DNA from 3 places in the Streptomyces canus genome. Region 2 is predicted to be linked to each of the others. Evidence: riboswitches for the same ligand, from Rfam matches in the RefSeq annotation. Region 2 holds a riboswitch; each other region holds the start of a gene.
What was found. A riboswitch is a leader RNA that binds a small molecule or an ion and turns the genes downstream of it on or off. The one in region 2 is predicted to bind cyclic di-AMP.

Region 1: linked by a shared signal. The riboswitch ahead of OG841_RS13030 (M23 family metallopeptidase) and the one ahead of OG841_RS27275 (transglycosylase family protein) in region 2 are both predicted to bind cyclic di-AMP.
Region 3: linked by a shared signal. The riboswitch ahead of OG841_RS24745 (M23 family metallopeptidase) and the one ahead of OG841_RS27275 (transglycosylase family protein) in region 2 are both predicted to bind cyclic di-AMP.

Annotation. Positions count from the first base shown of each region.
Region 1 covers NZ_CP107989.1:2,932,168-2,935,435, reverse strand. Annotated here, with positions in the region: gene OG841_RS13035 (M16 family metallopeptidase) at 1-1,378, shown strand, start outside; cyclic di-AMP (ydaO/yuaA leader) riboswitch at 1,570-1,736, shown strand; gene OG841_RS13030 (M23 family metallopeptidase) at 1,750-2,502, shown strand; gene OG841_RS13025 (GntR family transcriptional regulator) at 2,692-3,268, shown strand, end outside.
Region 2 covers NZ_CP107989.1:5,949,833-5,953,100, forward strand. Annotated here, with positions in the region: gene OG841_RS27265 (cytochrome P450 family protein) at 1-39, shown strand, start outside; gene OG841_RS27270 (transglycosylase family protein) at 232-1,212, shown strand; cyclic di-AMP (ydaO/yuaA leader) riboswitch at 1,419-1,586, shown strand; gene OG841_RS27275 (transglycosylase family protein) at 1,590-2,270, shown strand; gene eno (phosphopyruvate hydratase) at 2,562-3,268, shown strand, end outside.
Region 3 covers NZ_CP107989.1:5,418,768-5,422,035, reverse strand. Annotated here, with positions in the region: gene OG841_RS24750 (aldo/keto reductase) at 14-967, opposite strand; gene OG841_RS24745 (M23 family metallopeptidase) at 1,032-2,066, opposite strand; cyclic di-AMP (ydaO/yuaA leader) riboswitch at 2,078-2,235, opposite strand; gene OG841_RS24740 (PP2C family protein-serine/threonine phosphatase) at 2,460-3,268, opposite strand, start outside.

The DNA.
Region 1 (3,268 bases), 3.0 Mb from region 2:
CGCCGCGATGGAATTCCACCCGCAGCCGCAGGCGGGCGAGCCCAAGGTCTGGGCCTTCCCCGCCCCCGAGCGCGGGACGCTCGACAACGGCCTCACCCTCCTGCGCTGCCACCGCCCCGGCCAGCAGGTCGTCGCCGTCGAGGTGCTCCTGGACGCACCCCTGGACGCCGAGCCGACCGGCCTGGACGGCGTCGCCACGATCATGGCGCGCGCCTTCTCCGAAGGCACCGACAAGCACTCCGCCGAGGAGTTCGCCGCCGAGCTGGAGCGCTGCGGCGCCACCCTCGACGCGCACGCCGACCACCCGGGCGTCCGCCTCAGCCTCGAAGTGCCGGCCTCCCGCCTCGCCAAGGCGCTCGGTCTGCTGGCCGACGCCCTCAGGGCGCCCGCGTTCGCGGACAGCGAGGTCGAGCGGCTCGTCCGCAACCGCCTGGACGAGATCCCGCACGAGCTGGCCAACCCGTCCCGCCGCGCCGCCAAGGAGCTCTCCAGGGAGCTGTTCCCGGCCGACTCGCGCATGTCGCGCCCGCGCCAGGGCACCGAGGAGACGGTCGAGAACATCGACTCCGCGGCCGTGCGCGGCTTCTACGAGAAGCACGTGCGCCCCGCCACCGCGACCGCCGTGGTGGTCGGCGACCTCACCGGCATCGACCTTGACGCCCTGCTCGGCGACACCCTCGGTTCCTGGACCGGCTCCACGGGCCGGCCGCGGCCGGTGCCGCCGGTGACCGCCGACGACACCGGCCGGGTCGTCATCGTGGACCGCCCCGGCGCCGTCCAGACGCAGCTGCTGATCGGCCGCATCGGCGCCGATCGCCACGCACGCGTGTGGCCCGCGCAGGTGCTCGGCACGTACTGCCTCGGCGGCACCCTCACCTCCCGCCTGGACCGCGTCCTGCGCGAGGAGAAGGGCTACACCTACGGTGTGCGCTCGTTCGGTCAGGTCCTCAGGTCCGCCCCGGACGGTTCGGGCGCCGCGATGCTCGCCATCAGCGGCTCCGTCGACACCCCGAACACCCTTCCCGCCCTGGACGACCTGTGGAAGGTGCTGCGCACGCTCGCCGAAGGCGGTCTCACCGACGCCGAGCGCGATGTCGCCGTACAGAACCTCGTCGGTGTGGCGCCGCTCAAGTACGAGACCGCGGCGGCCGTGGCGAGCACGCTGGCCGACCAGGTCGAGCAGCACCTGCCGGACGACTACCAGGCGACTCTGTACCAGCAGCTCGCCGCGACCGGCACCGTCGAGGCCACCGCGGCCGTCGTGAACGCCTTCCCGGTGGACCGGCTGGTGACGGTCCTGGTCGGCGACGCGGCCGCCATCAAGGAGCCCGTCGAGGCCCTCGGTATCGGCGAAGTCAAGGTCGTCACGGCCGAGTAGAGGAATCCGACCTCGGGGGCCCTGGTGACGCATGCGTCACCAGGGCCCTCAGATGTCCGAATTGGGCAGGAGGTTGCCTGTCTGCCCTGTGGGATGCGCTACAAACGCCGTGATCCGTTTGGGGATTGAATGTGGCCCCGCTTAGCGTCCTCTGGGCTGTCCGTCAGGCACTGCGCCGCGCCCGCGGCACCGGACAGTCATCGCCGAGTCCCCGCATGGCGCGAGCCAGGGGAGCCGGGGACCCACATCACGTGTCCCTGGGGTGAATCGGACGCCCGCGCGAGCCGCGAGGGAGTCCGTAGGAGACCTTCCTGCTCCGAACCCGTCAGCTAACCCGGTAGGCGAGAAGGAAGGAAAGGACCAGCCACCACATGGCGTTCACCTGCGCCACCGGGAAGCACCGTCGTCCCAGCCGCATGAAGCGCACCACCGCCCGCGCGGCGGGCGTCGCGGCCCTCGCCACCACCGGCGTCATCGGCACCATCGCCGCCCCCGCACTCGCCGCCGACAACTCTGTCGAGCAGACCGGCCTCATGCCCGTCGTCAGCGTCGGCGACTCCCTCGCCGACCAGCTCGACGCCCAGGCCGCCGCCCAGGCGCAGGCCGCCGCGCAGAAGAAGGCGGCGGCGGAGGCCAAGAGGAAGGCCGAGGCCCGGGCCAAGGAGGAGCGCGAGGCCAAGGAGCGAGCCGCCCGTGCGGCCGAGCGCAAGCGCCTCAACAGCTTCGTCGTCCCGATCTCCGGCTCCTACATCTCGACCGGCTACAAGACCGGCGGCTCCCTGTGGTCGTCCGGCAGCCACACCGGTGTCGACTTCCACGCCGCGAGCGGCACCTCCGTCCACGCGGTCGGCCGCGGCACGGTCGTTGAGGCCGGCTGGGGCGGGTCGTACGGCAACGAGATCGTGATCAGGATGGCCGACGGCACGTACACCCAGTACGGCCACCTGTCGTCCATCGGCGTCTCGGTCGGCCAGTCGGTCACCCCGGGCCAGCAGATCGGAGTGTCCGGCGCGACCGGCAACGTCACCGGCCCGCACCTGCACTTCGAGGCGCGCACGACCGCCGAGTACGGCTCGGACATCGACCCCGTCGCCTACCTGCGCTCGCACGGTGTGAACGTCTGACGACCCACCGCGCGATCTCCGCGAGGCCCCGGCTCCCCCGAGCCGGGGTTTCGTCGTTTCCGCGGCCCCGTTGTCCAAAAAATATCCCCGGATTCCGGTCCGCCGTCGGAAATTCCCGTTCATTGCAATAGAGTCACTGAACACACGTCAATCGGCGACGTTTCACGGGGATTAAGACGGAGGTCGGACATGCGTATTCCGGCGCACTCGGTATGCACGGCGATCCGGGACGACATCGTCGCCGGTGTCTACGAGCGCGGCAGCCGGCTCACCGAGGAACTGCTCGCCCGCCGCTACGGCGTCTCCCGTGTCCCGGTCCGGGAAGCCCTGCGCACGCTGGAGGCCGAGGGCTTCGTGGTGACGCGGCGGCACGCGGGCGCGTGCGTGGCCGAACCGACCGAGCAGGAGGGTTCCGACCTCCTGGAGATGCGGATGCTCCTCGAGCCGCTCGGCGCCTCCCGGGCCGCCCAGCGCCGCACCGAGGCCCATCTGAAGGTGCTGCGCGGCCTGGTCAGGCTGGGCCAGGAGCGGGCCAGGCGGGGCAACAGCGAGGATCTGCGCTCCCTGGGGGGCTGGTTCCACGAGACGCTCGCCCAGGCCTCCGGAAGTCCCGCGCTGACCTCGATGCTGACCCAGCTGCGGCACAAGATCGCCTGGATGTACGTCGTGGACGCGCCGGCCAACCCCGCGGAGTCCTGGGCCGAGCACGGCGCGATCGTGGACGCGGTGGCCCGCGGGGACGGGGAGCGCGCGCGGGCGATCACGG
Region 2 (3,268 bases):
CTGCGCACTTTGCCCGTGGAGTTCACGCCCGTCCGGTAATCGACCGAGGGGTCCGGCCTATCCCCGCACGGGGCCTCGTAAACATGACGTGCCCTCAAGTCTGTGATCTTCACGTGATCTACGCGGCATTAACTTGTGACAAGTGATCGAATCCCTATACGTTCACGGACCAGCGCGGTGCCCTGCACCACCCGCCGCGCAGGTCCCTGCTCTCTCGGGAAAGGTCCCCCCATGCTCTCCGGGAACGGTCGTCACCGTCGCCCCCGTCAGGCTCCGGCTCTCCTCATTGCGGCCGGTGTGACGGGATCCGCCATCGCGATCCCACTGCTCGGGGCGACCGGAGCGAGCGCCGCCACCGGCACCACCTGGGACCGGGTCGCGGAATGCGAGAGCGGCGGCTCCTGGAGCGCGAACGACGGCAACGGCTACTACGGCGGCCTCCAGATGTCCCAGGAGAACTGGGAGAAGTACGGCGGCCTCGAATACGCCAAGACCGCGGATCTGGCCAGCCGCAACCAGCAGATAGCCGTGGCCGAGAAGCTTCTCGCGGACCAGGGCATCGCCGCGTGGCCGACCTGCGGTCTGCTCAACGGTCTCAGCAAGGACTCGAGCTCGGCCGATGTCGACACGGGTGTGGAGAGCGGGACGCCCTCGGCCTCCGCGTCCGGCTCGTCGGAATCATCCGGTTCGTCCGGTTCCTCCAACTCGTCGGGCTCCGGAGAGTCTTCCGGTCTGCTCGGCGCGCTGGACGGTTCGTCCACGACTCCCTCGCCGTCGGCCACCCCCTCCAGCGGTGACAAGGGTTCCGGCAAGTCGGACAAAAAGAACTCCTCGGGTTCCGAGGGTTCCGCCGCGGAAGGGGCGCAGTCTTCCGACAGCTCACCCGTGGTGAACCCAGAAGAGGACGAAGCGGACAAGTCGTGGCAGGAGGGCAGCTCTTCGGCCCTCGTGGACGTCGGCGCCCTCGGCTCCGGCAAGCACCGGGGTGGCAGCGCCGAGGAGAATGCGACGAAGAGCGCGGCCTCCTCCGCGGCCGGCCGCCACGCCGCCCGTACCTACACCGTCCAGGAGGGCGACTCCCTCGCCTCCATCGCCGACTCCCTTGGCCTCGACGGGGGATGGCGCGCCCTCTATGCCGAGAACAAGGACCGCATCGGGGCCGACCCGAGCAACATCGTCGCCGGTCAGACGCTCGACACAGGGGCTGAATAGGGCGGAAAAGCCCAGAAAAACAGCGGGAGTTCACGTCACACTTCGCACCGAATGTCCACTTTGGTGAAAGTGTGGGATGAGTCTCAGAAGCCCTGATCGTCTTTGAAATTCCGCCGAACGCGTGTCTACGGTCGTCACCGCTCGGCAACCCGAGCCCCGTCTGTCGCAACGCCGAATCCTGCCAGCGGCCGTACGGGAACAGTCGTCGCTTAACAGCGCCGTAGGCAGGAGCGGGGGACCCAAGGTAAGTGCCGGGCCCAGCAGTTGAGCTGGAACCGGCTTGGGGTTAAGCCGTGCACCGGGAGGTGCGCGGCCGGGCAACTCAACCGGCCCGAACCCGACAGCTCACCTCGTAGGCGTCGGTGAGGGGATCCACCATGCTGTTTTCCGGCAAGGGCAAGCACCGTCGTCCGTCCAAGGCCACTCGCGCCGCCGCGCTCGCCGGTGTCACCGGTGTCGCCATCGCCGCCCCGCTGATGGCGGCCGGCAACGCCTCCGCCGCCACCGCCTCCGAGTGGGACACCGTCGCCCAGTGCGAGTCCGGCGGCAACTGGTCCATCAACACCGGCAACGGCTACTACGGCGGTCTGCAGTTCTCGGCCTCCACCTGGGCCGCGTACGGCGGCACGCAGTACGCCGCGCAGGCCAACCAGGCCAGCAAGTCCCAGCAGATCGCCGTCGCCGAGAAGGTCCTCGCCTCGCAGGGCAAGGGTGCCTGGCCGGTCTGCGGCACCGGCCTGTCCAGCGCCACCTACAGCGGCGGCAGCAGCTCGTCCTCCTCCAACAGCTCCTCGAACACGAGCAGCCGTTCGACCGAGGAGCAGAGCGCCTCCCGTTCGACCGACCGTCCGGCGGCCAAGAAGACCGTCACCACCCCGACCGGCAAGAAGGTCAAGAAGGGCGACGGCGAGTACAAGGTCGTCAAGGGTGACACCCTCAGCTCGATCGCCGAGAAGCACAAGGTCAAGGGCGGCTGGCAGAAGCTGTTCAAGCTGAACAAGGACATCATCACCGACGCCGACTTCATCTACCCGGGCCAGCAGCTGCACCTCAAGTAAGGCCCAGCTGAACCACAGCGCCCTCACATCCGTGTCCTTCACGATGAAGGCCTCGTGAGGGTCCCCCCGTCCCCACGGGCTCCCCGCTCCGGTGCGTGTTCCCCCGTACGCACCGGGGCGGGGTTTTTTCATGCGCCGCCCCGGGCCGTCTTTGTTCAGTTCAGAAACAATTTACTTTCGGTTCTGTCCACGGGGCGGTCCACACGGTGGCCGATCCCCCGGAGCCGGTTAGGCTCGGTCTCGCAGAACCCACCGCGGTCCCGGCGGACCGTGTCAGACCCCAAGAAGGAGATGCTCGTGCCGTCCATCGACGTCGTCGTAGCCCGGGAAATCCTGGACTCCCGAGGCAACCCCACGGTCGAGGTCGAGGTCGGCCTCGACGACGGCAGCACGGGTCGTGCCGCCGTCCCGTCCGGCGCCTCCACGGGTGCCTTCGAGGCCATCGAGCTCCGCGACGGTGACCCCAACCGCTACCAGGGCAAGGGTGTCGAGAAGGCCGTCCTGGCCGTCATCGAGCAGATCGGCCCGGAGCTGGTCGGCTACGACGCCACCGAGCAGCGCCTGATCGACCAGGCGATGTTCGACCTGGACGCCACCGACAACAAGGGCTCGCTCGGCGCCAACGCCATCCTCGGCGTCTCCCTCGCCGTCGCCCACGCCGCCTCCGAGGCCAGCGACCTCCCGCTCTTCCGCTACCTGGGCGGCCCGAACGCGCACCTGCTGCCGGTGCCGATGATGAACATCCTGAACGGCGGCTCGCACGCCGACTCCAACGTGGACATCCAGGAGTTCATGATCGCCCCGATCGGCGCGGAGTCCTTCTCCGAGGCGCTGCGCTGGGGCACCGAGGTCTACCACACCCTCAAGAAGGTCCTGAAGAGCAAGGGTCTGTCCACCGGCCTCGGTGACGAGGGCGGCTTCGCGCCGAACCTGGAGTCCAACCGCGCCGCCCTGGACCTCATCCTCGAGGCCATCAAGGAAGCCGGTTACATCCCCGG
Region 3 (3,268 bases), 530 kb from region 2:
GCCTGCGCCCGCGTCAGGCCGACGCCTCCGTCAGGCGAGCCGCCTCCTCCTCCGTCAGTACCAACTCCGCCACCCCCAGCAGCGCCGGGAGCTGTGCCACCGTACGCGCGGAAGCGATCGGGGCCGCTACCGTCGGCCGGGACGCGAGCCAGGCGAGGGCGACCGTGGCGACCGGGACGCGGTGGGACTCGGCGATGTCGTCCAGGGCCGCGAGGACCTTCCGGCCGCGTTCGGTCTCCAGGTGCTTGCCGGCGCCCGCCGCGGCCCGCGGGCTGTCGACGGTCGCGCCGGGACGGTACTTGCCGGTGAGGAACCCGGAGGCGAGGGCGTAGTACGGGACGGCGGCGAGGCCCTCGCGCGCGGCCACGGCCTGTAGCTCGCCCTCGTACGTGTCACGGGAGACCAGGTTGTACTGGGGCTGCAGGGCGACATAGCGCGCCAGGCCCTCGCGGTCCGAGAAGGCAAGGGACTCCGCGAGACGCGCGGCGGAGATGTTGGAGGCGCCGATCGCCCGCACCTTGCCCGCCTTCACCAGTTCGTCCAGCGCGCCGATGATCTCCTCGACCGGCACTTCGGTCTTGTCGAAGTGGGTGTAGTAGAGGTCGATGTGGTCGGTGCCCAGGCGCTGCAGCGAGGCGTCGGCGGCGGCCTTGATGTTGGTGGCGGTCAGGCCGGGGAAGTCGGGGTGCTGGCTGACCTTCGTGGCGATGACGAAGTCGTCGCGGTTGCCCCGCGCCGCCAGCCAGTTGCCGATGACCGTCTCGGACTCGCCACCGGAATTGCCGTCGACCCAGTGCGAGTACGAGTCGGCCGTGTCGACGAAGTTGCCGCCCGCGGCGGCGTACGCGTCGAGGACGGCGAAGGACTGGGACTCGTCGGCCGTCCAGCCGAACACGTTGCCGCCGAGGGAGAGCGGGAAGACCTCGAGGTCGGAGGAGCCGAGCTTGCGAAGCGAAGAAGTAGTCATGTCCTACGTCAACGCAAGCACCGGAGGCCGACCTTCCGCAACGGCCGCAAAATCACCGTAAACCTCAGGGGTTGAGACCCTTGCCGCGCAGCCACGTCATCGGGTCGATCCCGTCGGCCGAGCCGCCCGGGTGGACCTCCAGGTGCAGGTGCGCGCCGGTCACGTTGCCCGTGGCGCCCACGCGGCCGATGACGTCACCGGTGCCGACCTTCTGGCCGACGCTGACGCTGATCGAGGACTGGTGGCAGAACCACAGCTCGGTGCCGTCGTCGAGGGTCAGGATCGTGCGGTAACCGTAGGAACCGGCCCAGCCGGCCTCGGTGATGGTGCCGCTGTGGATGGCCTTGATGAGCGTGCCCGTGGGCGCGGCGAAGTCGAGGCCCGTGTGGTAGCCGGAGGACCACAGGGAGCCGGCCTGACCGAAGGTGCCGGTGATGGTGTACGACGAGGTCGGCAGCGTGTACTGCTTGGCGAGCTCGGCGAGGCGCGCGGCCTCGGCCTTCTTCGCGGCCTCCTCCTCCGCCTTCTTCTTCGCGGCGGCGGCCTTCTCCTGAGCGTCCTTCTCCGCCTTGGCGGCGGCCGCGTCGGCTTCCTTCTCGGCGGCGGCGGCGACGGCCTGGGCGGCCTTGGTGTCGATCTGGTCCTGCTGCCGCTCGGCCTGGGCCAGGATGCGCGAGCGCAACGCCTCACCGGCGTCCGAGGTGCCCTTGGCGGTGTCGGCGGTGGTGGCGCCGACGCTGCTGAAGGCGCTCGTGTCGTCCGCGGCGGAGCCGGAGTCGTCCGAGATGAGCGAACCCACGGAGGGCAGGTCGGGGATGGAGATGGAGACCGGCGGCTTGCCGGTGTTGGCGCTGGCCATCCCGCCCGCGCTGACGGCGGCTATGACACCGACACCCAGAACGGTGGAGCTGCGGGCGAATCCCCCGCCACGCTGCTTGGCGACGCGGTGCCGGCCACGTACGGCGGGGAGGGTCTCCGCAGTGGGGTTCCACTCCCCCAGTGGGGCCTCGTCATCGGCGCGGTAGCCGCCGTACACAAGTGTGTCGGTACTGCGCTGACCGGGCTCGAACGGAGCCTCAGGGGCAGGCGGGTTCGCCACGTGGGCGCACTCCTTTCCTTCCTTCTCGCCTACCGGGTTAGCTGACGGGTTCGGAGCAGGAAGGTCTCCTACGCGCGTATACCCGCCGTGCTGCCACGGCGGAGTACGAGCGATTCACCCCAAGTTGGTGGTTCCCCGGTTCCCTTGCGGAATTCGGCGCGTGAGCACGGAGCCGTCTCTTGTGACGGCTGGGACGACCGCGCTGCGTTATCGAACGTTAATAGACCCGGGGGCCCGATTCCAAGCTGTTCCGCTTGATCATTAACGAAATCCCGCAGGACTTACGGCCCATGAACGGTGAAAAACGGGCGAGTTGACCTCGCCTCAGGCAACCCACAGGTTTTGACTGCACGTCAGTGGTTATGCGGAGGGCGCTCACCCGCTCACCCCACGTCACAAAGGCCGTCGTACGGCGAGCAGCGCCAGGTCGTCGGTGAGGAAGCCCCCGGAATGCCGACGCGCCTCCCCCACGAGGGCGGCGAGCAGTGCGCCGGGCTCCAGCAAGGCCCGGCCGGCCAGCCGCGCCTCGGGGTCGTAGAACCGACCGTGCCGGTCCCGCGCCTCGGACAGTCCGTCCGTATACAGCAGCAGTGTGGCCCCACCGGGAAAGCCGTGCTCCTCGCCCCGGTCGGGCCAGGTGCCGAGGTCGCCCATGCCGAGCGGCAGCGCGGGGTCCTGGGCGGGCAGCGCGCGCACCCCGCCGTCCGTGTGCAGCAACAGGGGCGGCGGGTGCCCGCGGTTGACGATCCGTACGACCCCGTCGTCGTGCGGGAGTTCGGCGAGGACGGCCGTGGTGAACCCCTCGAAGACCTCGACGCTTTCCCGCCGCGTCGCCTCCCGCGCCAGCGCCCGCTCCAGCCGCCGGGCGACGGCCTCCAGCGTGGTCTCCTGCTCGGCGGCCTCCCGGAACGCCCCGATGACGATCGCGACGGCCGCCACCGCACCCATCCCCTTGCCGCGCACGTCCCCGACGATCATCCGTACGCCGTGCGGGCTGTCCTGCACGGCGTACAGGTCACCGCCGATGAACGCGTCCGCCTGGGCCGCCTCGTAGCGCACCGCGATGTCGAACCCGCCGATCCGCCCGGGGGGCCCGGGCAGCACCGCCCGCTGTGCGGCCTCGGCGATCTCGCGCTGGGAAGCGAGCCGTTCGCTGCTGCGGCGGACCAGGAGATTGATGAGGACCGCGAGGACGGCGACCG